2 linked regions of the Cyanobium sp. PCC 7001 genome follow. The protein of the gene in region 2 binds, or shares a complex with, the protein of the main gene of each other region. Links are inferred from orthologs where the notes say so. Each region holds a gene or a part of one and is shown on either strand. Other genes may lie near its edges. The genes, in order: secY and secA.

Region 1 (11,081 bases), 530 kb from region 2 along the record:
CCACGTGGGAAAACGATCAAGGGTCAGGGGAGCCCGCGGTGGGGCTGGAGGCCGGCGGAGCCGGGCCGAGGGTTCAGTCAGGCCTTCGGGAGGGGAGGCAGGACGGGGCAGCGGCTCTGGCGGCCGAGCCGGGCTGGGGTCAGCCCTGGCGCTGCTTGTGCTTGGGGTTGGTGCAGATGACCATCACCCGGCCATGGCGGCGGATCACCCGGCACTTGTCGCACATCTTCTTGACTGAGGCACGCACCTTCATGGGCGTTGTGCTCTCCGAATTTGCAAACCGCCACCATACCACAGTGGTCAACGGGTTCCGGTTGACCCTTCCGCAGGGTCTCCGTGCGCAGGGCTCAGTCCAGCAGGGCGGCGATGCGCTGCCCCACGGTCTCCACCTCGCCGCTGGCATCGACGGACTGGAGGAGGCCCCGGTCGCTGTAGAAGCGGATCAGCGGAGCCGTCTGATCCCGGTACACCTCCAGCCGGTGGCGGATCACCGCCTCGTTGTCATCCTCGCGGCCCCGCCCCAGCAGCCGCTGCAGCAGCACGGCATCGTCAAGTTCCATCAGCACCACCACTTCGATCTGCTGGCCGAGGTCCTCCAGCAGCCCCTCCAGCGCCTCGGCCTGGGTGAGGTTGCGGGGGAACCCATCCAGCAACCAGCCGCCGCCGCCGGAAGCGGCCTGCTGTTCCAGGCGGCTGCGCACGATGGCCAGCACCAGGGCGTCGCTCACCAGTTCGCCGCGGGCCATCACGGCCGCGGCCTCCTGGCCGAGGGCGGTACCGGCGGCCACCTCGCCCCGCAGCAGGTCGCCGGTGGAGAGGTGCAGGAGGGCATGGGAGCTGGCCAGCTGCTGGGCCTGGGTGCCCTTGCCGGCTCCGGGGGGGCCGAGGAACAGAACGCGTTGCTTCATCGGAGGTGCTTCATCGGGGGAGCGAAGGGCCGGGGATCGAAGGGCTGGAGGGCGGAGAGGGAACGGGAAGGCCGACTACTGCCGCACCATCCCCTCGTAGCGCTGGGAGATCACGTAGGTCTGCACCTGCTTGGCCGTGTCGATGGCCACCCCCACCAGAATCAGCAGCGAGGTGGCCCCCAGGCCCTGGAAGGTGCGCACCTGGGTCGCCCCCTCCACCGCCGAGGGGATGATCGCCACGGCCCCGAGGAAGAGGGCGCCCAGCAGGGTGAGCCGATTCTGCACCCCCCCCAGGTAGGCGGCCGTGGCCGATCCCGGACGGACGCCGGGCACGGCCACACCACCGCGCTTGAGGTTGGTGGCGATGTCCACCGGGTTCACGGTGAGCGAGGCGTAGAAGAAGGAGAAGCCCACGATCAGCCCGAAGAACACCAGGGCGTAGAGCCAGGGGGTGCTGCTGTTCGGATTGAGGTAACCCGCCACCTGGATCAGCCAGGGGCTGCGGGTGAGGTTGGCGATCGTGAGGGGGAGGAACACCACGGCCGAGGCGAAGATGATCGGCATCACACCGCCGGCGTTGAGCTTGAGCGGCAGGTAGCTCTGACGGGCCGCCAGCAGGTTCACCCCGCCCACCTGGCGCTTGGCGCTCACGATCGGGATCCGCCGGTTGCCCTCCTGCACGAAGATGATGCCCACGATCGTGAGCAGGAACACCAGCACGAGCACCACGATGCCTCCCACGGTGCTCCGGTCACCGCTCTGCGCCAGTTCGATCGTGGAGCCGAGGGCCCGCGGCAGGGTGGCCACGATGTTCACGAAGATCACCAGGGAGGCCCCCTGGCCGATGCCCCGCTCGGTGATCACCTCGCTGATCCACATCACGATCATCGAGCCGGTGACAAGGGCCAGGGCGGTCTGCAGCACGAACACCGGTTCCGAGAGCCCCTCGGTGGCGTACTGCCGCAGGATCAGGGCGAACACGGTGCTCTGCAGAATCCCCCAGCCCAGCGCCACGTAGCGGGTGATCTGGGCGATCTTGCGCCGTCCGGCCTCCCCTTCGTTCTTCTGGAGATCCTCCAGCTGCGGCAGGGCTGCCGTGAGCAGCTGGATGATGATCGAGGCGTTGATGAAGGGCAGGATCCCCAGTGCGAACACGCCGAGGGTGGAGAGGCCACCGCCAGTGAAGATGTCCAGGAAGCCGATCAGCTGGCCGCCGCGGGAGAGGAAATCCTGGAAGGCCACCCGGTCGATGCCGGGAACGGGGATGTAGATGCCGAGCCGCACCAGCAGCAGCAGGCCGAGGGTGGTGATCACCCGATCGCGCAGTCCCTTGGACTGAACCAGCTGGCTGAGGATCTCTCCGGCGCTGGGGTTGCGTCCCCGACTGAGAAGCATGGTGGTTGGGCAGGGGGAAAGGGAGAAGCGGCCGGCCGGATGGGTGCCGGCATCAAAAAGCCGTCCACCGCAGTCCGGCAGACGGCTCAGACCCTAGGGCGACGGCCGGGCGGGGCTGGCGAGGGCGGGAGTCAGATGACGTCGCAGCTGCCGCCGGCGGCTTCGATCTTGGCGCGGGCACTGGCCGTGAAGGCCGAGGCCTGCACGGTGAGCTTCACCGACAGATCGCCGTTGCCTAGCACCTTGAGGGGATGCTTGGGGCTGGTCACGATGCCCTGCTTCACCAGGGTGTCGAGGTTCACCGTGCTGCCGGCGGGGCACTCCGCCAGCCGGGCCACGTTCACCACGGTGAATTCCTTGCGGTTCACCAGCTCGAAGTGCTTCAGCTTCGGCACGCGCCGGTAGAGGGGCATCTGGCCACCCTCGAAACCGGGGCGGGTGGGCCGGCCCGACCGGGACTTCTGGCCCCGCATGCCGAAACCGCAGCTGGCGCCCTGGCCGGCGGCGATGCCGCGGCCCTTGCGCAGTTTGCGGCGCCGGGCGCCGGGGTTGGCTTGAAGCGATTGCAGTGTGATGCTCATCGGGAGGCCTCAGGAGTAGATCTGCTCAAGGGAGATGCCCCGCTCCTTGGCGGTCTCCTTGTGGGTGCGAAGGCCGGCGAGGGCCTGCATGGCGGCGCGGGCGTTGTTGAGGGGGGTCTTGGACCCCAGGCGCTTGGCCAGCACGTTCTTGATTCCGGCCAGCTCCAGCACCGTGCGGATCGAACCACCGGCGATCACCCCGGTACCGGGAGCGGCGGGACGCAGCAGCACGCTGGCGGCGCCATCGCGGCCGTTGCTCAGGGTGGGGATGGAGTTGCTGCGGGTGAGGGGCACCTTGACCAGGTGCTTCTTGCCGTCGGCCACACCCTTGCGCACGGCACCGATCACGTCCCCGGCCTTGCCGACGCCGACGCCGACCTGGCCCTTCTCGTTGCCCACCACCACGATGGCGCGGAAGCTCATCTTCTTGCCGCCCTTGACGGTCTTGGAGACGCGACGGATCTGCACGACCCGCTCCTGCCACTCGGAGTCGCGCTCCTGACCGCGGCGGTTGTCGCGGCCCCGGCCGCCGCGGCGCTCACCCCGGCCCTCGCCGCGGCCACCCCGGCGCTCCTGCTGGCCCTCCGCTGCCGCCGGAACGTCGGCCGCGGCGGGAACGGCGTTGGATTGAACTTGGTCGTTGGTTTCGGTCATGGTGAAAGTCGGGATCAGAACTGAAGGCCCGCTTCCCGGGCGGCGTCAGCCAGGGCCTTGACCCGGCCGTGGTACAGGTTGCCGCCGCGATCGAAGACCACCTGGGAGATGCCCTTGGCCAGGGCACGCTTGGCGACGAGCTGGCCCACGGCCACGGAGGCTTCGCAGGTGCCGGCGGCCGTCACGCTCGGACGCAGCTCCTTGTCCACCGTCGACGCCGAGCACAGCGTGCTCTGGGCGGCATCGTCGATGACCTGGGCGTAGATGTGGTTGTTGGAGCGGAACACGGCCAGGCGCGGACGCTCGGCGGTGCCGGTGAGATGGCGACGCAGACGGCGGTGGCGCTTCTGGGTCTGCTCTTTGCGGGAGGGGGATGACATGGCAGTACAGGGTAAGGACGCTCAGGCAGACCTCATTTCTTGCCGGTCTTGCCGGCCTTGCGCAGGATGCGCTCGCCCGCATATTTGATGCCCTTGCCCTTGTAGGGCTCGGGCGGGCGGATGGCGCGCACCTTGGCGGCTTCGTTGCCCACCAGCTCCTTGTCGGCGCCGGAGACGAGCACGGTGGTGGTGCCCTCGACGGTGAAGGTGACCCCATCGGGGGGCACCATCTCCACCGGGTGGCTGTAACCGGCCGAGACCACGAGCTTCTTGCCCTGGACGGCGGCGCGGTAGCCCACCCCGACGATCTCGAGCTTGCGGGTGTAGCCCTGGCTGACGCCCTCGACCATGTTGGCCACCAGGGTGCGGCAGAGGCCGTGGCGTTCACGGGAGCGGCGGCTCTCGCTGGTGGGGCTGACGACGATGGTGCTGCCCTCCTGGGCAACGGAAACCCCCTCGGGGAGGGTGCGGCTCAGTTCCCCCTTGGGACCCTTCACGGTCACCGCGAGGCCGCTGAGGCTGACGGTGACCTTGTCGGGCACGGGGATGGGCGCTTTACCAATACGTGACATGAATCAATCTCCCTGATCAGTAGACGTAGCAGAGCACTTCACCACCCACGCCCTGCTTGCGGGCGTCGCGGTCGCTCATCACCCCCTTGGAGGTGGAGATGATGGCCACCCCGAGGCCACCGAGCACCTTGGGCAGCTGGCGGTTGTTCTTGTAGATGCGCAGACCGGGCTTGCTGACGCGCTGCACGGAGCGGATCGTGGGCTGGCGGTGCTTGCCGCTGTACTTCAGTTCCACCACGAGGTGCTTCTGCACGCCCTCGCCTTCTTCGCTGATGCCGGCGATGAAGCCTTCCTGCTGCAGCACGGTGGCGATGCTGCGGAGCAGGCGCGAGGCGGGGATTCGGGTGGTCTCGTGACGTTTCTCACTCGCATTGCGGATGCGGGTGAGCATGTCGGAAATCGGGTCGTGATTGGCCATGGTCGGGTCCGAAGAGGGCTCAGTTGCTGCGGAACGGCATTCCCATCTCGCGGAGGAGGGCCCGGCCCTCTTCGTCGTTACGGGCGCTGGTCACGATCGTGACGTCCATGCCACGAATCGCGTCGATCTTGTCGAACGAGATCTCAGGGAAGATGATCTGTTCCCGAATCCCCAGGGTGTAGTTGCCACGGCCGTCGAAGCTCTTGGGGCTGACGCCGCGGAAGTCGCGGATGCGGGGCAGCGCCAGATGGATCAGGCGCTCGAGGAACGCATACATCCGCTCACCCCGCAGGGTGACGGCCACCCCGATCGGCATCCCCTGGCGGATCTTGAAGCCGGCGATGGCTTTCTTGGCCCTCGTCACCACCACCTTCTGACCGGTGATGGTGGCCAGTTCGGCGATGGAGGCCTCCAGGGCCTTGGCGTTCTGGGCGGCTTCACCCAGGCCCCGGTTGACGGTGACCTTGACCACCTTCGGGACTTCGTGGACGTTGGAGAGATTCAGGTCCTTGAGGAGCTTGGGCTGAATCGTCTCCCGGTAGCGCTGTTTGAGGGACATGGCGGGGGAAAGGGGATGCGCTTCTGGGCTGGGTCAGAAGGCGGACGGGGAATCGGGAAAGGAAAGGTGGCTGTAGGCGTTGGGGCTGAAGGGATCAGTCGAGGATTTCGCCGGTCTTCTTGAGGCGGCGTTTCTTGGTGCCGTCGCTCTCGACGACGATCTCGACCCGGCTCGCCACGTTCTTGCTGGTGGAGAAGAGCATCACATTGGAGGCGTGCAGGGAGGCCTCCTCGGTGACGATCCGGCCGGTCTCGCCCTCCTGGGTGGGTTTGACGTGACGGGTGCGCAGGTTGATGCCCTGCACCACCACCCGGTTCTCGTAGGGAAGGGTGCGGAGCACCTCACCGGTCTTGCCCTTGTCCTTGCCGGCGATCACCTGCACGGTGTCGCCCTTCTTGATGCGCATCTTGGTGCGCGTCGCGGTGGTGGCTTTCGGGGTTGCGGTTGCCATGTCAGATCACCTCCGGGGCGAGGGACACGATCTTGGTGAAGTTGCGCTCCCGCAGTTCGCGGGCCACCGGACCGAAAACCCGCGTGCCCTTCGGGTTGTTCTCGTTGCCCAGGATCACCGCGGCGTTGTCATCGAAGCGGATGGCATTGCCGGTGTCGCGGCGCAGGGTGGCCTTGGTGCGCACCACCACGGCCTTGACCACATCCGATTTCTTGACGCCCATGTTGGGCATGGCGTCCTTCACGGCGGCCACGATCACATCGCCCACGTGGGCATAGCGACGGTTGGTGCCCAGCACGCGGATGCACTGGATGCGCTTGGCGCCGCTGTTGTCAGCGACGTTGAGAAACGTTTCCTGTTGAATCATCGGTCGTTCCTCGTCAAGTGGCGGCGGAGGTGTTGAGCACCTCGGCCACGGTCCAGCGCTTGGTGCGGCTGAGGGGGCGGGTTTCGGTGATGCGAACCCGGTCGCCCACCTTGCAGCTGTTGTCTTCGTCGTGAGCTTTGTAGCGTTTGGTGCGGCTCACCGTCTTCTGGTAGATGGGATGGGGGAAGCGGTTTTCCACCGCCACCACCACCGTCTTGTCCATCTTGTCGCTGACGACGGTGCCGACCCTTTCCTTGAGTGCCATGGGATCGAGGGGGGTATCAGGTAGCTGAATCAGCCGGGGCTGCGGAGGCCTTGCGCTCGTTCTGCACCGTGAGCAGGTGGGCCAGCTTGATGCGGGCTTTCTTGAAGCGGTGCGGATTTTCCAGACGGCGGGTGGCCTGCTGGAAGCGCAGGTCGAACAGTTCACGCCGGGTGGCGTCGATCTGCTCGGTGATGTCAACGTCCGTGAGCTTGCGCACGTCGGTGATGGCAGGAAGGGCCATGGTCAGGACTCCACAGTGTTGGCAGGCTCGGCCGTGACCGAAGCAGCAGCTGCAGGGGCTTCACCACCGGCGACCGGCTGGTCGTCCAGGGTGAGGAACTTGGTCTTCACGGGCAGCTTGTACTGCGCCAGGCGCATGGCTTCCCGTGCGATCTCGGGGGTGATGTCGGCACCGCCCATCTCGAACAGGATGCGCCCGGGCTTGATCACCGCCACCCAGAACTCCGGGTTGCCCTTGCCGGAACCCATGCGGGTCTCGGCGGGGCGCATGGTGACCGGCTTGTCGGGAAAGATCCGGATCCAGATCTTGCCGCCCCGCTTGACGTAGCGGGTCATGGCGCGACGACTGGCTTCGATCTGGCGGGAGGTGATCCACCCGCACTCCTGGGCCTGCAGGGCGAACTCCCCGAAGGCGATGGTGTTGCCGCGCGTGGCGACGCCGCGCATGCGGCCTCGCTGTTGCTTGCGGAACTTGACGCGTCTTGGACTCAGCATGGTTCAGGCCTCCTGATCACTCCTGGTTCGAACGGTCTTCGAACTGTTGGGGCTGCCGGCTGGTCCGGCGGCGGGGAGCGGCGCCCACGGGCAGTTGCTCCTTCTGGCCCGGCAACACCTCGCCCTTGAACACCCACACCTTGATGCCCAGCACCCCGTAGGTGGTGCTGGCCAGCTTGGTGGCGTAGTCGATGTCGGCGCGCAGGGTGTGCAGCGGCACCCGGCCTTCCCGGGTCCACTCGGTGCGGGCGATCTCGGCGCCGTTGAGACGGCCGCTCACCTGGATCTTCAGGCCCAGCACGCCGGCCCGCTGGGCCCGCTGCACGGCCATGCGGATCACCCGGCGGAAGGCCACCCGCTTCTCCAGCTGCTGGGCGATGTATTCGGCCAGCAGGAAGGCGTCGGCGTCGACGCGCTCCACTTCCACCACGTTGATGCGCACCTGACGGTTCGCATCACCCACGGTCTTCTGGATGCCGTTGCGGAGATCTTCGATGCCGCTGCCCTGGCGGCCCACCAGCACGCCGGGGCGGGCGGTCTTGAGCTCCACTTCGAGCTGGTCCGCCTTGCGGGCGATCAGCACATCGGAAATACCGGCGGCGCCGTACTTCTTGTGGATGAACTTGCGGATCCGATCGTCCTCCTGGAGGAGGGTGGGATAGGTCTTGCTCGGGGCGTACCAGCGGGAGCGGTGGTCCTGGGTGATCCCCAGGCGCAGGCCGGTTGGATGGATTTTGTGTCCCATCGGTGCGGTGTCCTCGGGGGTCAGGCGGAAGGAGCCACAGCAATGCTGATGTGGCAGGTCTGTTTCTTGATCGCGTAGGCGCGACCCTGTGCTCGGGGCCGGTAGCGCTTCATGGAGGGGCCCATGTCAGCGCTGGCGGTGGTGACCACCAGGCTGGCCGGATCCATGCCGAGGTTGTGCTCGGCGTTGGCCACGGCGCTGCGCAGCACCTTGGTGATGGGTCCGGTGGAGCGGTAGGGCATGAACTCGAGCATGATCAGCGCCTCGCGGTAGGTGCGGCCGCGGATCTGGTCGAGAACCCGGCGCACCTTGCTCACGGAACCGCGGATGTAGCGGCCGTGGGCGAGCGCCTGATTCGGAGCGGTGTTAGCCATGGATCAACGGCCTCCCTTTTTGTCCTTGATGTGGCCCCGGAAGGTGCGGGTGGGGGCGAATTCCCCGAGCTTGTGGCCCACCATCTGCTCGGTGACATAGACCGGCACGTGCGATTTGCCGTTGTGAACGGCGATCGTGTGGCCGATCATCATCGGCAGGATGGTGGAAGCGCGTGACCAGGTCTTGATCACGGTCTTGTCGTTGGCGGCGTTTTGCTTTTCAACCTTGCGAAGCAGGCTGTCGGCGACAAACGGGCCTTTTTTGAGTGAACGTCCCATAGCGGTTCAGGAAGCGGGCAAAGCGGTGTGGTTCATCAGGAATCGCGTCCGCCACGGCTCCGCTTGGAGGTGCGGCGACGTTTCCGGAGCACAAACCGGTTGCTGGGCTTGTTCCGCTTGCGGGTCTTGAGGCCGAGGGCCGGCTTGCCCCAGGGGGTGACGGGGCCGGAGCGGCCGATCGGAGCACGGCCCTCACCACCACCGTGGGGGTGGTCGCAGGGGTTCATCACCGAGCCGCGCACCTCGGGGCGGCGGCCCAGCCAGCGCTTGCGACCGGCCTTGCCCAGGCTGGTGTTGCGCACCTCGGAGTTGCCCACTTCGCCGAGGGTGGCGTAGCACTCGCGGCGCACCAGGCGCACCTCGGTGGAGGGCAGCTTGAGAGCGACATAGTCACCTTCCTTGGCCATCACCTGGGCGCTGGCACCGGCGGTGCGCACCATCTGGCCGCCGCGACCGGCGTACAGCTCCACGTTGTGAACGCTGGAGCCCAGGGGGATGGCCGAGAGCGGCAGGGCATTGCCGGTCTCGATCGGGGACTCGGGGCCGGACACCACCTGCTGGCCGATCTCGATCCCGGCGGGGGCCAGGATGTAGCGCTTCTCGCCATCGGCGTAGAAGAGCAGGGCCAGCCGGGCATTGCGGTGGGGGTCGTAGTGGATGGCCGCCACCTTCGCCACCACGCCGTGCTTGTCCCGGCGGAAGTCGACGAGGCGATAGAGGCGCTTGTGGCCGCCGCCGCGATGGCGGCAGGTGATCACGCCGCGGTTGTTGCGGCCCTTGCGGCGGTGCTTGGCCACCACCAGGCCCCGCTCCCGACCGCGGCCGGTGACTTCGGTGAAGTCACTGGCGACGCGGGTGCGGGTGCCGGGCGTGGTGGGGCGGTAGTTACGGATTGCCATGTGGTTTCAGACCCCTCCTCAGGACTCAGGGAACAGCTGGATGGCGTTGCCCTCGGCCAGGCGCACCACCGCTTTCTTGACCTGGGCGCGCTTGCCGGCGAAGCGGCCGACGCGGCGGGTGCGACGCGGCGGGTTCATGGTGCTCACGCCCACCACCTTCACGTCGAAGAGGGTTTCGACGGCGGCCTTGATGTCGGGCTTGGCGGCCCGATGGTCCACCTCGAAGGTGTACTGGTTCAGTTCGAGGGCACGGGTGGCCTTCTCGGTGATCAGCGGCCTGCGGATCACATCCGCGAGCCGGCCTGCAAAACGTTCAGCCATCGCCGTAGACCTCCTGAATCTTCGCGAGTGCCTCCTCGCTCACCACCAGCTTGTTGGCGTGGAGCAGGTCGAACACGTTGAGCTGATCGGCGGCGATCAGCTTCACCTTCTCGAGGTTCCGCACGGACTTGCGCACGGCCTCGGAGGCGTTGTCGAGGATCACCAGCACCTTGGCGCCGGCCTCGATGCCGAGGCGGGTGAGGGCGGCGGTGATCTCCTTGGTTTTGGGAGTGTCGAGCCCGGCGCCGAAGCCCTTCACCACGGTGATGTCCTCCACCCGGCTCATCAGCGCGGTGCGGAGGGCCAGGCGACGCTCCTTGCGGTTCATCGCCAGTGCGTAGCTGCGGGGCTTGGGCCCGAACACCACGCCACCGCCCGGACGCAGCGGGGTGCGGATGGAGCCCTGGCGGGCCCGGCCGGTTCCCTTCTGCTTGTAGGGCTTGCGGCCACCACCGGCCACTTCGGCCCGGGTGAGGGTGCTGGCCGTGCCCTGGCGGGCGTGGGCCAGCTGGCGCACCACGGCGCGGTGCACCAGGTCGGTGGCGGAGCTTTCCTTGGCGACCTTCAGGTCAAGGTCGGCCTTGCCGGCCTCCTTGCCCTGCCAGTCGCGAATCACACAGTGAGCCATGTTCTCGGTCCTCCTCAGTTCCCGGCGTTGGCGCCCACCCGGTTCGCCGGGCGGATGTTGAGCAGCGCGCCGGGCTTGCCGGGCACCGATCCCTTCACCACCAGCAGATTCCGCTCGGTGTCCACCTTCAGGATCACCAGACCACGGGTGGTGGTCTGCTTGCCGCCGTAACGGCCGGCCATCCGCTTGCCGGGGTAGACCCGGCCCGGGGTGGTTCCGGCGCCGGTGGAACCGGGCTCGCGATGGTTCTTGGAACCGTGGGTCATGGGGCCGCGGCTGAAGCCGTGGCGCTTCTGGTAACCCGCGAAGCCACGGCCCATGGTGTCGCCGCTCACGTCGACCTTCTGGCCGGGCTCGAAGGCGGCGACGGTGACTGCACCGCCGAGCTCGAGACCATCCAGGCTGTCGACCCGGTATTCCTTGAGGTGGCGGAGCAGCTCCTCGCCGGATTTGGCGAGGTGGCCCTGGGCAGGCTTGTTCACGAGCTTCTCGCGAATGTCGCCGAAACCGAGCTGCACGGCGTTGTAGCCGTCGGTGCCGGTGGATTTGA
Region 2 (8,569 bases):
GCCGCCGAAGCAGAAGCCCACACAGCCCACCGGCCGCTGCTCGAGGCCGGGCTGGGCCTGCAGCCAGGCGATGGCGCGGCCGGCGTCAGCGAGGCTGTCAGCCGCCGTCACCTGATCGCGGTGCAGACGGCCCGCCGCCAGGCCCGCCTCGTCGTAGCTCACATCCAGATCCGGGGCGGTGCGGGCGAAGATCGGCAGGGCCAGGGCGGCGTAGCCGGCGGCGGCGAGGCGATCCGCCACGGAGCGCACCCAGCTGTTGAGGCCGAACACCTCAGGCAGCACCACCACCGCCGCCCGCGGCGCCCGGCCCTCCGGCCGGGCCCACCAGCAGCGCAGCGGCACGGCACCCTCGGCGGTGAGGTTCTGCCAGCCGGAGAGCACCGGCAGGGGAGCGGCGGCAGCCATGGAAGCCAGGGATCGCTGCGCCGATTCTGGCCACGAACCGGCACACTCCCGTATGCCAACGGGGGGATTGTCCGCGTGGCGGATGCTCCGTAAGGTGTGCCCCTGCTCCCCAGGCCCACTCCGGCGTGCGATTCCACATCCAGCAGGAAAGCGACATCCCGGCGTCGACCCAGCTCTACAACCAGATCTGCTTCGCGATCGCGGCGCGCCACTACCCGCCCGGTCACCGGCTGCCCAGCACGCGCCAGCTGGCGATGCAGACCGGCCTGCACCGCAACACGATCAGCAAGGTGTACCGGCAGCTGGAGACCGACGGCGTGGTGGAGGCCATGGCGGGCTCCGGCATCTACGTGCGCGACCAGCAGAAGCCGCGCGAGATCAAGCCGCCGCCGGGCCCCCGCAGCCGGGCCCTGCCCGACCTCGACCGCCAGGTGCGCGAGAGCATCGACGGCCTGCTCAACGGCGGCTGCACCCTGCAGCAGGCGCGCGACATGCTCACCCGCGAGATCGACTGGCGGCTGCGCTGCGGCGCCCGCGTGCTGGTGAGCACGCCGCGGGAGGACATCGGCGCCTCGATGCTGATCGCCGAGGAGCTGGCCCCGAACCTGGAGGTGCCGGTGGAGGTGGTGCCGATGGAGGAGCTGGAGGGGGTGCTGGAAACCTCGAACAACGGCACGGTGGTGACCAGCCGCTACTTCCTGCAGCCGGTGGAGGAGATCGCCAAGCGCCACGGGGTGCGGGCGGTGCCGGTGGACCTCAACGACTTCCGCCACGAGCTCGGTCTGCTCAAGGAGCTGCGGGCCGGCAGCTGCGTGGGGCTGGTGAGCATCAGCCCCGGCATCCTGCGGGCCGCCGAGGTGATCCTGCACAGCCTGCGGGGCAACGAACTGCTGGTGATGACGGCCAACCCCGACACCGGCAGCCGGCTGCTGGCCCTGCTGCGGGCGGCCAGCCATGTGCTGTGCGACCGGCCGAGCCTGCCACTGGTGGAGCAGAGCCTGCGTCAGAACCGGGCCCAGCTGATGCGCATGCCGGTGGTGCACTGCGCCCAGAGCTACCTGGGCAGCGCCACGATCGATCAGCTCCGCAAGGAGATCGGCGTGATGGCCGCCTAGGGCAGGCCACTCGACCAGCTGGCTCCACAGCTGTCTCGACAAGCGGATGAAGAGATTCGAACTCTCGACCCTCTCCTTGGCAAGGAGATGCTCTACCACTGAGCTACATCCGCAGGCACCGCGGGCTGCGGCTGAAACCGCTGCCAGGGGCTGGCCGGCATCGCCGACGGGCTGATCATGCACGAGCGGGGGCCCCTCGGTCAAACGCCGCCGGGGTCCGGCAGGATGCCTGCATGTTCAAGGCAATCCGGGCCGACCTGGCAATCATCAAGGAGCGCGACCCCGCCGCCCGGGGCACGCTCGAGATCCTGCTGTGTTATCCCGGACTGCACGCCCTGGTGCTGCACCGCATCAGCCACCGGCTCTGGCGCGGTGGCCTGCCGCTGCTGCCGCGGCTGCTGAGCCAGGTGGGGCGGCTGCTCACCGGCATCGAGATCCACCCGGGAGCCCAGATCGGCCACGGGGTGTTCATCGACCACGGCATGGGCGTGGTGATCGGCGAAACCACCGTGGTGGGCGACAACTGCCTGCTCTACCAGGGGGTGACCCTGGGCGGCACCGGCAAGGCCCACGGCAAGCGGCACCCCACCCTGGCCGAGAACGTGGTGGTGGGCGCCGGCGCCAAGGTGCTCGGCGCGATCACGGTGGGGGCCAACACCCGCATCGGGGCGGGCTCGGTGGTGCTGCGCGACGTGGAGCCCGACTCCACCGTGGTGGGCATCCCGGGGCGGGTGGTGCACCAGAGCGGCGTGCGGGTGGATCCGCTGGCCCACTCGGCCCTGCCCGACACCGAGGCGCGGGTCATCCGCAACCTGATGGAGCGGATCGACGCCCTGGAGGGGGAGCTGGCGCGGGCCCAGGCCTGCCTGCGGGAGGTGGCGGCGGGCCGGCCCCTGCTGGAGCCCTGCCGCGGCGAGGCCCAGAACCTCAAGGACCGGGAGATCCTGGAGTTCCTGGGCGACAACCCCGGCACCACCCGCTGAGCTTCAGACGGTGGCGCCCTGGGGGGCGGGGGCCGGCTGGAACATGAACATCGAATAGATCACGTTGCGGCGCATCTGGGTCATCATCTCAAGGAACATGTCGTAGCCCTCGTTCTTGTATTCGATCAGCGGATCCTTCTGGCCGTAGCCGCGCAGACCCACCGATTCGCGCAGGGCATCCATCGCCTGGAGGTGTTCGCGCCAGAGGGTGTCGATCTGCTGGAGGATGAAGAAGCGCTCGGCTTCCCGCATCAGGCCCGGCCGCTGCTGCTCGATCTGGCCCTCCTTGATGTCGTAGGCATTGCGCATCTGCTCCTGCAGAAAGGCCTTGAGCTCCTCGGTGCCCAGGCCCTTGAGCTGCTCGGGCTCGAGATCCTCCAGCAGGTAGATGAACTCCTTCACCTTGGCCACCAGGCGGCTGAGATCCCACTCCTCGGGCGGCAGGTCAGGATTCACGTAGGCCTCCACGATGTCGTCGATGGTGCGCTCGCCATAGCCGATCACCTGCTGCTTGAGCTCGCGGCCCTCCAGCACGCGTCGGCGCTCGGCATACACCGCCTTGCGCTGGTTGTTCATCACCTCGTCGTACTCGAACACCTGCTTGCGGATGTCGTAGTAGTACGTCTCCACCTTCTTCTGGGCCCCCTCCAGCGAGCGGGTGAGCATGCCGGATTCGATCGGCATGTCCTCCTCCACGCGGAAGGCATTCATCAGGCCCGCCACCCGATCGCCGCCGAAGATCCGCAGCAGGTTGTCCTCCAGGGAGAGGAAGAAGCGGGTGGAGCCGGGGTCGCCCTGGCGACCGGCACGGCCGCGCAGCTGGTTGTCGACCCGACGGGATTCGTGGCGCTCGGTGCCGATCACGTGCAGACCGCCGGCCTCACGCACCCTGGCCTCCTCCTGTTTCACCACCGCGTCGTAGGTGGCCTTCACCGCATTGATGCACTCGCGCAGCTGCTGGATCTGGGGGTCGTCGGTGGGGGCCTTCTCTGCGGCCTGGGCGATGCGGTCCTCCAGCTCGAGCACGGTGAGGCTGCGATCACCCCAGGCCTTCACCAGCTCGCGGGAGAGGGTCACCAGGGCGAGCTCCTGCTCCTCGGGCAGCTCGCAGGGATAGAGGGCGCCGATGGCCCGGGCTTCGCTGGGGGCGGAACCGTTGGGGGAGGCCCCCTTGCCGCCCCTGCCGCCGCCGAAGCCGGAGACCTCGGCGGAGCGCTGCAGAGGCACCGGCGGGCGGTGGCCCTCCTCGGGCCGCACCAGCACGGGCAGCAGCACCTCCCGCAGCTTGAGGCGGGCCATGTAGTCGCTGTTGCCGCCCAGGATGATGTCGGTGCCGCGGCCGGCCATGTTGGTGGCGATGGTCACGGCGCCGGCACGGCCGGCCTGGGCCACGATCTCGGCCTCCCGCTCCACGTTCTCGGGCTTGGCGTTGAGCAGGTTGTGGGGGATCTGCTGCTCGGCCAGCAGGGCGGAGAGCAGCTCCGACTTCTCCACACTGGTGGTGCCCACCAGCACGGGGCGGCCGGAGTTGTTCACCTCGGCGATCTCCAGGGCCACGGCGCGCCACTTGGCGGGCTCGGTCTTGTACACCTGGTCGGTCCAGTCGGCGCGGGAGCGGGGCCGGTTGGTGGGCACCACGGTGACCTCGAGCTTGTAGGTCTTCTCGAACTCCACCTCCTCGGTCTTGGCGGTGCCGGTCATGCCGGCCAGGCGGGGATAGAGCAGGAAGAAGTTCTGATAGGTGATCGAGGCGAGCGTCTGGGTTTCGGGCTGGATGGGCAGGTTCTCCTTGGCCTCGATCGCCTGGTGCTGGCCATCGCTCCAGCGGCGGCCCGGCATCACGCGACCGGTGAACTCATCCACGATCACGGCATCGCTGCCGCGCACGATGTAGTTCACGTCCTTGATGAACAGCTCCTTGGCCTTGAGGGCGTTGTTGATGTAGTGGGCCCAGGGATCGGCCGGGTCGAACAGATCGCTTACCCCCAGCATCTCCTCCGCCTTGGCGAAGCCCTCGTCGGTGAGGGTGCAGCTGCGCTGCTTCTCGTCCACCTCGTAGTCACCTTCGGGGTCGATGCCGTCCTTGCCCAGCTCGGCCGCCCGCACCAACCGCTCGGCCACCTCGGCCGCCTTCTGGTACTTCTCCTGGGGCCTTTCCACCTGGCCGGAGATGATCAGGGGGGTGCGGGCCTCATCGATCAGGATCGAGTCGACCTCGTCAATCACGCAGTAGTGGAAATCGCGCTGCACCACCTCGGCGATGTCGGTGGCCATGTTGTCGCGCAGGTAGTCGAACCCGAGCTCTGAGTTGGTGGCGTAGGTGATGTCGCAGGCGTAGTTGTCGCGCCGGTCATAGGGCGTCATGTCCTGCTGGATCAGCCCCACCGAGAGGCCGAGGAAGCGGTGGATCTGGCCCATCCACTCGGCGTCGCGGCGGGCCAGGTAGTCGTTCACCGTCACCACGTGCACGCCGCGGCCGGTGAGGGCGTTGAGATAGCTGGGCAGGGTGGCCACCAGGGTCTTGCCCTCGCCGGTCTTCATCTCGGCGATCTGGCCGTCATGGAGCACCATGCCGCCGATCAGCTGCACGTCGAAGTGGCGCATGCCGAGCACCCGCTTGCCGGCCTCGCGCACCACGGCGAAGGCCTGGGGCAGCAGGTCATCGAGCAGGTTGCGCTCCCGCTCCAGGGTGGCCTCGAGGGTCAGCCCGCGGCTGCGGCACTCCTCCTGATGGCTGGCCAGCTTCTGGCGGAACTCGCCGGTGAGGCCGCGCAGCTCGTCGTCCGAGAGGGGGGCGATCTCCTCCTCCAGCAGGTTCACGTCGGAGACGACCGGCTGGTAGCGCTTCAGCTTGCGGGCATTGGGGTCACCCAGCAGGAGCTTGAGCATGGTGAGAACGGCTACCAGGTCAGGTCCGCAGCCTACCGAGGCTGGCCGGCCAGCCCGGTGGACGCGGGGTGGTAGTCGGGCACCAGGCGCTGCAGGGCGGCGAGGGCGCCGGCCTCATCCCAGCGGCGCAGGGCGGCCTCCAGGGCAGCCAGCGGCGGCTCGAGACGCTCGGGCTGCAGCGAGGCCTCGCGGGCCCGCCGGATCAGGGGGTGGGCCGTGGGGTCGCTGGCGGAACCCAGCAGCAGCTCCTCGTGCAGCTTCTCGCCTGGCCGCAGACCGGTGTAGTGGATCTCGATCTCACCGTCGGGATGGTCGGCATCGCGCACGCTGGCGCCGGAGAGCTGGATCATCTGGCGGGCCAGGTCGGTGATCCGCACCGGCTCCCCCATGTCGAGCAGGAACACCTCACCGCCGGTGGCCATGGCGCTGGCCTGGAGCACCAGCTGCACCGCCTCGGGGATGGTCATGAAGAAGCGGGTGATCTCCGGGTGGGTCACCGTGACGGGGCCGCCGGCGGCGATCTGGCGGCGGAACAGGGGCACCACCGAGCCGGAGGAGCCGAGCACGTTGCCGAAGCGCACCATCGAGCAGATCGTGCGCTCGGGGTGACGCCCCTGAGCGGCGGCGGCGTTCTGCACCAGGAGCTCGCACAGGCGCTTGCTGGCACCCATGGCGTTGGCGGGGCGCACGGCCTTGTCGGTGGAGATGAGGGTGAAGCGCTCCAGGCCGCAGGCCAGGGAGGCCTGGAGGGCGCTGCGGGTGCCGAAGAGGTTGTTGGCCAGGCCGGCGCAGATGTTGGCCTCCACCAGCGGCACGTGCTTGTAGGCGGCCGCATGGAACAGCACCTGCACGGCCTGGCTGCGCAGCACACCCTCCAGGAAGGCCTGCTCGGCCACGTCGCCGAGCACCTCCACCACCGGCACGGCTGAGCCCCAGGCGGCCAGCTCCTGGCCGATCGCGTAGAGGGCCAGCTCGCTGCGCTCGAGCAGCACCAGCCGCGACGGCCGCAGCCGCAGGATCTGGCGGCAGAGCTCGGAGCCGATCGAGCCGCCGGCTCCGCTCACCAGCACGCTGCGGCCGGTGATCGCCGCCCCCAGCAGGGCGGGGTCGGGCGGCACGCTCTCGCGGCCGAGCAGGTCCTCGATCGGCACCGGTCGCAGGGTGTCGATCGTGGCGCGGCCCGAGGCGATCTCCTCCACCGCGGGCACCTGCAGCACCGGCACGCCGAAGCCCTGCAGGCTGGCCAGCAGGCGCCGACGCTCAGCCTGGGGCAGCGAGGGGGTGGAGAGGATGAGCTGATCCACGCGGCTGCTGCGCAGCAGCCGCGGTAGGCGCTCGGGAGGCAGCACCGGCACCCCGTAGAGGGTGCGGTGCCAGAGGCCGGGGTCGTCGTCGAGGAAGGCGGCGATGCGGGTGTCGTGGCCGAGCCGCAACGCGGCGGCCAGCTGGGCGGCGGCCGCATCCGCCCCCACGATCACCACCCGCTGACGCCGGGGCCGCGGCCCCGGGGGCGCCTGGCCGAGCAGCAGGTCGCGCAGGGCGAAACGCAGGCCGCCGGTGAACACCGTGAGCAGGATCCAGAGCAGCAGCCAGCTGCTGCGGGGCGGCGCCGGAAGCTGCAGCTGTAGGCCGGCGAAGGCCACCAGCAGCACCAGCAGGGCGTTGCGGATGGCCAGCTGGTAGAGGGCAGCACTGCCCACGTAGCGGGTGAGCCCCCGGTACTGGCCGCTGAGGGCATAGAGGGGCAGGCCGATCACCAGCACGGTGGGCAGCAGCCAGAGCGACTGCTCCAGCTCCGTCGGCCAGGGATCGGCCAGGCGCAGCAGGAAGCTGAGCCACACGGCCAGGGGCAGCAGCACCACATCGGCCAGCAGCAGGGGCAGGCGACGCAGCAGCAGCGGGATGCGGCCAAGCCGGGGCCAGCGCGGTGGAAGCGTCACCCTGGCGGCGAGAGGGTGGCGCTCACGCTAGGCGGTGGGTCAAAGGGCACCGCCACGCAGCGCTCCAGCCACGCCCCCAGCAGCAGCACGGCGGCGGCGAGGGCCAGCAGCCAGGGCCAGCCCCCCAGGCGCCAGGCCAGGGCCAGGGCGGCGGTGGCGGCGCTGTAGAGCCCGGCCACCCGCCGGTGGCTCCAGCCCGCCTGCTGCAGCCGCTGGTAGAGGTGCAGCCGGTGGGCCTGCCAGAGGCGGTGGCCGGCCCGCAGGCGCCGGAGCAGGCACACGCCGGCATCGCCCAGCAGGGGCAGGGCCACCAGCAGCAGCGGCAACGACTCCCGCCAGCCCGGCGCCGCCAGCACCGCACTGGCGAGCACCGCACCGAGGAAGGTGCTGCCCGCATCGCCCATGAACACCCGGGCCGGGCTCCAGTTCCAGGGCAGGAAGCCGAGCAGGGCTCCCACCAGGGGCCAGAGAGCCGGCTGGCCGCCCCAGGCGGCGGCGGCCAGCCACACCACCAGGCAACCCGCCACCAGGCCGTCGAGGCCGTCCATGAAGTTCACGAGGTTGATCAGGGCGGTGGCGGCCAGGGCGAGCAGCAGCGCCAGCCACGGCGACTGCCCCAGCGGACTCAGCCCCACCAGGAGGAGCGCCGTGGCCAGCTGGGCCGCCAGCCGCGGCCCGGGCGGAAGGGAGCGGCGGTCGTCGAGCAGGCCCACCAGGGCCAGCGGCAGGCAGAGGGCTGGCAGGCGGAGGCCCAGCAGCAGGGCACCAGCGCTGCCCACCAGGGCGAAGACCACGCCGCCGCCGCGGGGGGTGACGCGCCGGTGGGAGCTGCGGGCGTTGGGATGGTCGGGCAGGGCGCGGCGCAGCCCGGGCAGGAGCAGGCCCAGCAGGGTCCAGGAGAGCAGCGCGGCTGCCAGGGCGAGGACGCCAGCTGGGGCCATGGGGGGTGGGGGCATCGCGGCCGGGCTCCTAACCGCCCCGCCGCTCGAGCAGGGTGAACGGCTCGAAACTCACGCTGATGCCGAACTCCTCGGCGAATTCGAGCACGCGGCACCAGGCCCGGCTCTCCCGCAGCAGGCCGCGCAGGATCACCGGAGCGGGGCCGCTGAGCAGGGTCATCTCGAACAGGGGCCAGCCCACCGCGGGCTGCACCTGGTCGTGGCGGTAGGTGGGCGCCACATCGAGGCTGCCGATCAGGATGCGGCGACGGCTGGCCTCCCAGGCGAAGGGGATCTCG

What was found.
Region 1: the proteins of secA (region 2) and secY are in contact, whole or in part, in a crystal structure (PDB 3DIN), measured with the Thermotoga maritima proteins. The link is inferred for Cyanobium sp. PCC 7001 from one-to-one orthologs. Residues at the interface, in WP_004082002.1 of Thermotoga maritima: Glu261, Ala262, Arg263, Lys300, Ala301, Arg302, Thr303, Ile304, Ile305, Leu323, Tyr324, Asp325, Pro326, Val329, Ser330, Tyr333, Ile336, Lys340, Phe345, Val349, Glu363, Phe364, Tyr374, Ser375, Gly376, Gly377, Glu393, Ile395, Thr482, Ser483; in WP_004081795.1 of Thermotoga maritima: Glu108, Gly109, Glu110, Glu111, Ala236, Glu237, Arg238, Arg239, Ile240, Thr241, Ile242, Gln243, Tyr244, Ala245, Arg246, Arg247, Val248, Thr249, Gly250, Arg251, Arg252, Val253, Tyr254, Gly256, Ala257, Ser258, Thr259, Tyr260, Leu261, Pro262.

Annotation. Positions count from the first base shown.
Region 1 is NZ_DS990556.1:1,547,298-1,558,378, reverse strand. Bases 144-3,121 are described here. They hold secY (preprotein translocase subunit SecY), read right to left. Parts: upstream 2,304-3,121; coding sequence 984-2,303; downstream 144-983. Other genes in these bases: rpsE (30S ribosomal protein S5), read right to left, coding at 2,894-3,121; rplO (50S ribosomal protein L15), read right to left, coding at 2,435-2,884; CPCC7001_RS07805 (adenylate kinase), read right to left, coding at 348-908; rpmJ (50S ribosomal protein L36), read right to left, coding at 144-253. Also shown: rpsM (30S ribosomal protein S13), read right to left, coding at 1-4; more of rpmJ, read right to left, coding at 140-143; more of rpsE, read right to left, coding at 3,122-3,538; rplR (50S ribosomal protein L18), read right to left, coding at 3,553-3,918; rplF (50S ribosomal protein L6), read right to left, coding at 3,951-4,490; rpsH (30S ribosomal protein S8), read right to left, coding at 4,507-4,908; rplE (50S ribosomal protein L5), read right to left, coding at 4,928-5,467; rplX (50S ribosomal protein L24), read right to left, coding at 5,562-5,918; rplN (50S ribosomal protein L14), read right to left, coding at 5,920-6,285; rpsQ (30S ribosomal protein S17), read right to left, coding at 6,299-6,550; rpmC (50S ribosomal protein L29), read right to left, coding at 6,567-6,791; rplP (50S ribosomal protein L16), read right to left, coding at 6,794-7,285; rpsC (30S ribosomal protein S3), read right to left, coding at 7,302-8,030; rplV (50S ribosomal protein L22), read right to left, coding at 8,051-8,404; rpsS (30S ribosomal protein S19), read right to left, coding at 8,408-8,683; rplB (50S ribosomal protein L2), read right to left, coding at 8,719-9,582; and 3 more genes. UniProt on the Escherichia coli protein: The central subunit of the protein translocation channel SecYEG. Consists of two halves formed by TMs 1-5 and 6-10.
Region 2 is NZ_DS990556.1:2,086,308-2,094,876, reverse strand. Bases 2,307-5,780 are described here. They hold secA (preprotein translocase subunit SecA), read right to left. Parts: upstream 5,393-5,780; coding sequence 2,507-5,392; downstream 2,307-2,506. Other genes in these bases: CPCC7001_RS10280 (nucleoside-diphosphate sugar epimerase/dehydratase), read right to left, coding at 5,425-5,780; cysE (serine O-acetyltransferase), read left to right, coding at 2,307-2,503. In the rest of the region: CPCC7001_RS10305 (dienelactone hydrolase family protein), read right to left, coding at 1-405; CPCC7001_RS10300 (GntR family transcriptional regulator), read left to right, coding at 531-1,520; more of cysE, read left to right, coding at 1,619-2,306; more of CPCC7001_RS10280, read right to left, coding at 5,781-7,332; CPCC7001_RS10275 (glycosyl transferase), read right to left, coding at 7,329-8,273; CPCC7001_RS10270 (N-acetylmuramoyl-L-alanine amidase), read right to left, coding at 8,302-8,569. UniProt on the Escherichia coli protein: Required for protein export, interacts with the SecYEG preprotein conducting channel.